Regions from separate parts of the Pseudomonas sp. PGPPP1 genome, predicted to be linked through region 1. Evidence: predicted binding sites of a transcription regulator. Region 1 holds the regulator's gene; the other holds the start of a gene.
What was found. The regulator sigma-54, encoded in region 1, starts transcription at its own class of promoters, with help from an activator protein. The targets are predictions, from matches to a motif close to ANTGGCATNNANNTTGCTNT.

Region 1 (2,200 bases):
TGGATGGCGCATTGCGCCGGCGAATAAGGTGTTAAGCCCCTGCCATGAAACCATCGCTAGTCCTGAGAATGGGCCAGCAGCTGACGATGACACCGCAGCTGCAACAGGCCATCCGCCTGCTTCAATTGTCGACCCTGGACCTGCAACAGGAAATCCAGGAGGCCTTGGAGTCCAATCCGATGCTCGAACGCCAGGAAGAAGGCGACGACTTCGATAATGCAGACCCGCTGGCCGACAACATCGAGCAAAAACCCAATTCCGACGTGCAGGAACCTTCCTATCAGGAAACCGCCCCTACGGTGGACAACCTAGAGGAAGGCGAATGGAACGAACGCATTCCCAACGAGCTTCCGGTCGACACCGCCTGGGAAGACGTCTACCAGACCAGCGCCAGCAGCCTGCCCAGCAACGACGATGACGAGTGGGACTTCACCACCCGCACCTCCGCTGGCGAGAGCCTGCAGAGCCATCTGCTGTGGCAACTGAACCTTGCGCCGATGTCGGACACCGATCGGCTGATCGCTGTAACCCTCATCGATTGCATCAACAACCAGGGCTACCTGGACGAGACCCTTGAAGAGATTCTTGAGGCGTTCGACCCGGAACTGGACATTGAGCTGGACGAAATCGAAGCCGTCCTGCACCGCATCCAGCAATTCGAGCCGGCCGGCATTGGCGCTCGCACCCTTAGTGAATGCCTGCTGCTGCAATTGCGCCAACTGCCAGCCAAGACGCCGTGGCTCAGCGAAGCTCTGCGCTTGGTCACCGACTACATCGACCTGCTGGGCAGCCGCGACTACAGCCAGTTGATGCGTCGCATGAAGCTCAAGGAAGACGACCTGCGCCAGGTCATCGAGCTGGTACAAAGCCTGAACCCACGCCCGGGCTCGCAGATCGAGTCCAGCGAAGCCGAATACGTCGTCCCCGACGTCATCGTACGCAAGGACAACGAGCGCTGGCTGGTAGAACTGAACCAGGAGTCGGTGCCACGCCTACGGGTCAATCCGCAATACGCCGGATTTGTGCGTCGCGCCGACACCAGCGCCGACAACACCTTCATGCGCAACCAGTTGCAGGAAGCCCGCTGGTTCATCAAGAGCCTGCAGAGCCGTAACGAAACCCTGATGAAAGTCGCCACCCAGATCGTCGAGCACCAACGCGGCTTCCTGGAATATGGCGATGAAGCAATGAAACCCTTGGTTCTGCATGACATCGCCGAGGCGGTGGGTATGCACGAATCGACGATTTCCCGGGTAACCACGCAAAAGTTCATGCACACCCCACGAGGGATATATGAACTGAAATACTTTTTCTCCAGCCATGTCAGCACCTCCGAAGGCGGCGAATGCTCGTCCACGGCGATCCGCGCGATCATCAAAAAACTGGTTGCCGCGGAAAATCAGAAAAAGCCGTTGAGTGACAGCAAGATCGCTGGTTTACTGGAGGCACAAGGCATTCAGGTCGCCCGTCGAACCGTCGCCAAGTACCGCGAATCCCTTGGGATCGCGCCTTCCAGCGAGCGCAAGCGTTTGATGTGACGGGCGGGCCATAGCGTTCCAGTGGCAGGCACCCCGGCCTGCCGCTTTATGCACTGGCAACGAAGGAGAAGCTGTATGCAAGTCAACATCAGTGGACACCATGTAGAAGTCACCCCTCCACTGCGCGACTACGTCGAGCAGAAGCTGAAAAGGCTTGAGGGTCATTTTGACAAGATCACCAATGTGCAAGTGATCATGAAGGTCGACAAACTTCAGCAGAAAATCGAAGCGACCCTACAGATTCCCGGTGGCGAAGTAGTCGCCAATGCCGAGCATGAAGACATGTATGCATCGATCGATGCCTTGACTGACAAGCTTGACCGCCAACTTAAAAAGCATAAGGAAAAGCAGCAGAGCCTTCTTCAGGGCACAGGCCGCTAACACTCCCCACCCATGATTCGACTTGAAACCATCCTGACCCCCGGCCGTTCCCTTGTGAACGTGCCGGGCGGCAGTAAAAAGAAAGCCCTCGAACAAATTGCCAACCTGATCGCGCGCGAAGTGCCAGATCTGGAGATGCAAGATGTCTTCGACGCTCTGATTGCTCGTGAAAAACTTGGATCAACCGGTTTTGGTAACGGCATCGCCATTCCTCACTGCCGCCTCAAAGGCTGCGAGACACCCGTCAGCGCATTGCTGCACCTGGAAGCACCCATCGATTT
Region 2 (2,200 bases), on a different contig from region 1:
ACCTTCGTTGATGATCATGGTCAGAAAACCGTGGAAGAGGTGACCTGCGATCAAAAGCCCAGCCTCGAAGACGCTGCGCACATGATTCGCAGCAAGCTGGTGCCCATCGCCGCCGAACTCGACCTCAATGACCTTGAGGGCCGCAAGCCCGAGCCGACGGTCAAGATCCTTAAAGACCAGAACAGTATCCAGATCCTCGACATCTCTCCTGCCGCCTGAACATTCCCTGTCAGCACTTAAAGCGCCTCTGGTGGAGGTGATAGCTTCGCGCTACTCTGCAATCGAGATCAGCGAATGAATCGCTAAGGTCTGGTCTTGTCAGCTACATGCTTGTTTTCCAGCGGTGATGTCAGTGCCGTAGCACCCACGCTAGTACGGCGTGGGCTTCGGGAAGCACGGAAAGTCTATCCATCGGTTTGAGGAGGACGTTTCATGAGCACAGCCTATCAAGAAGACATCAGCACCAATGTTCTGCGCCGCATGAAAGAAGGCGGCTTCGACTTCTCACGTTTCCACCCCATCGAGTTCTACGCCATTTTCCCGGATGAGGAACGTGCGCGCAGGGCTGCGGGTCGGTTTCGTGGGGAATCCCTGAATGCCCAGGTCAGTGCGCGCGACGATGGCGCCTGGTACCTGGAGTTGAGCAAAATCATGTTCGCTACCTACGACGGCATAGGAGACTTCGAGCAAGACTTTGAGGCGGTGGTCGAGCCGCTGGGCGGGATCATCGAAGGATGGGGCGTCAAGCAGGAGGTGCGTGGTTTACCCATGTAGTTGCATGAAAAACACAGCGTATCGGCTGACCTTTGGGTCGGCCGTTTTTGTTTGCGCGGTGGGAAAACTATTCGGAACTTGCGCGCCACTTTCGCGCACCAAAAAAAAGGCCACCCAAGAGGGTGGCTTAAAGGGAAGAGTGGAGGGCTGAAGCTGTAGGACGGGTCCTGTTCAGCAGATGGGGCCGATTATCCGCAGGCCAGGTCGGGCAGTGAAATCAACTCTGGCTATGCTGTTGATAGTCAAAGCCCGCATTACGATGAAGCGCACCACAGGACAGCGGGCATTCTGCGCACCAGGACGGTGCGATTAGATCCCTGTGTTTATTCAACTCACTGATTTTTAAGTGTTTATGCCGCTGGCACGGGCCTTGCGATGGTTCTTGCGCCCGGGTGACAAGGAGTTCGGCATGATCCGCACTTATTACGACGAAATGTACGATGGGGCAGGCCAGGTCCGCCCTCACTACCGCGAGTTCGCCCGCTGGTTGGCTGAAACTCCGCCAGAATTGCTGGCGCAGCGCCGGCGTGAAGCGGATTTGCTGTTTCACCGCGCCGGCATCACCTTCACCCTTTACGGAGACGAGCAGGGCACCGAGCGGCTGATTCCCTTCGACACCATCCCACGCAGCATTCCGGCCAGCGAATGGCGGATTGTCGAGCGCGGCTGCATCCAACGGGTCAAGGCGCTGAACATGTTTCTCGCCGACCTCTATCACGAGCAGCGCATCATCAAGGCCGGGATCATTCCCGCCGAGCAGGTGCTGGCCAACGAGCAATATCAGCTGGCGATGCAGGGCCTGGACCTGCACCGCGACCTGTATTCCCACATATCCGGTGTCGACCTCGTACGTGATGGCGACGGCACCTACTACGTGCTGGAAGACAACCTGCGTACGCCGAGCGGTGTCAGCTACATGCTCGAAGACCGCAAAATGATGATGCGCCTGTTCCCCGAGCTGTTTGCGGCCCAACGCATCGCACCGATCGATCACTACCCCAACCTGCTGCTCGACACCCTTAAAAGCTCCAGCCCCCTGGATAACCCCAGCGTGGTGGTGCTGACCCCTGGGCGCTTCAACAGCGCGTTCTTTGAGCATGCATTCCTCGCTCGGGAAATGGGCGTGGAGTTGGTCGAAGGCGCCGACCTGTTCGTACGCGATGACCGCGTGTTCATGCGCACCACCGACGGCCCCAAAGCCGTGGACGTGATCTACCGTCGGCTTGACGATGCTTTCCTCGACCCGCTGGCTTTCAACCCGGATTCCATGCTCGGCGTGCCTGGCCTGCTCGCGGCCTATCGCTGCGGCAACGTGGTGATGGCCAATGCCATCGGCACTGGGGTGGCGGATGACAAGTCGGTGTATCCATTCGTCACCGAGATGATCCGTTTTTACCTGGATGAAGAGCCGATCCTGAAGAACGTT

Region 2: CFE47_RS23110 (circularly permuted type 2 ATP-grasp protein) is a predicted target of sigma-54. The motif match lies at 1,132-1,151, and genes of this name have one in related genera.

Annotation. Positions count from the first base shown of each region.
Region 1 is NZ_NKIG01000028.1:36,694-38,893, reverse strand. It holds gene CFE47_RS24845 (RNA polymerase factor sigma-54) at 45-1,538, shown strand; gene hpf (ribosome hibernation-promoting factor, HPF/YfiA family) at 1,614-1,919, shown strand; gene ptsN (PTS IIA-like nitrogen regulatory protein PtsN) at 1,932-2,200, shown strand, end outside.
Region 2 is NZ_NKIG01000024.1:60,883-63,082, reverse strand. It holds gene CFE47_RS23120 (hypothetical protein) at 1-219, shown strand, start outside; gene CFE47_RS23115 (ribonuclease E inhibitor RraB) at 433-774, shown strand; gene CFE47_RS23110 (circularly permuted type 2 ATP-grasp protein) at 1,184-2,200, shown strand, end outside.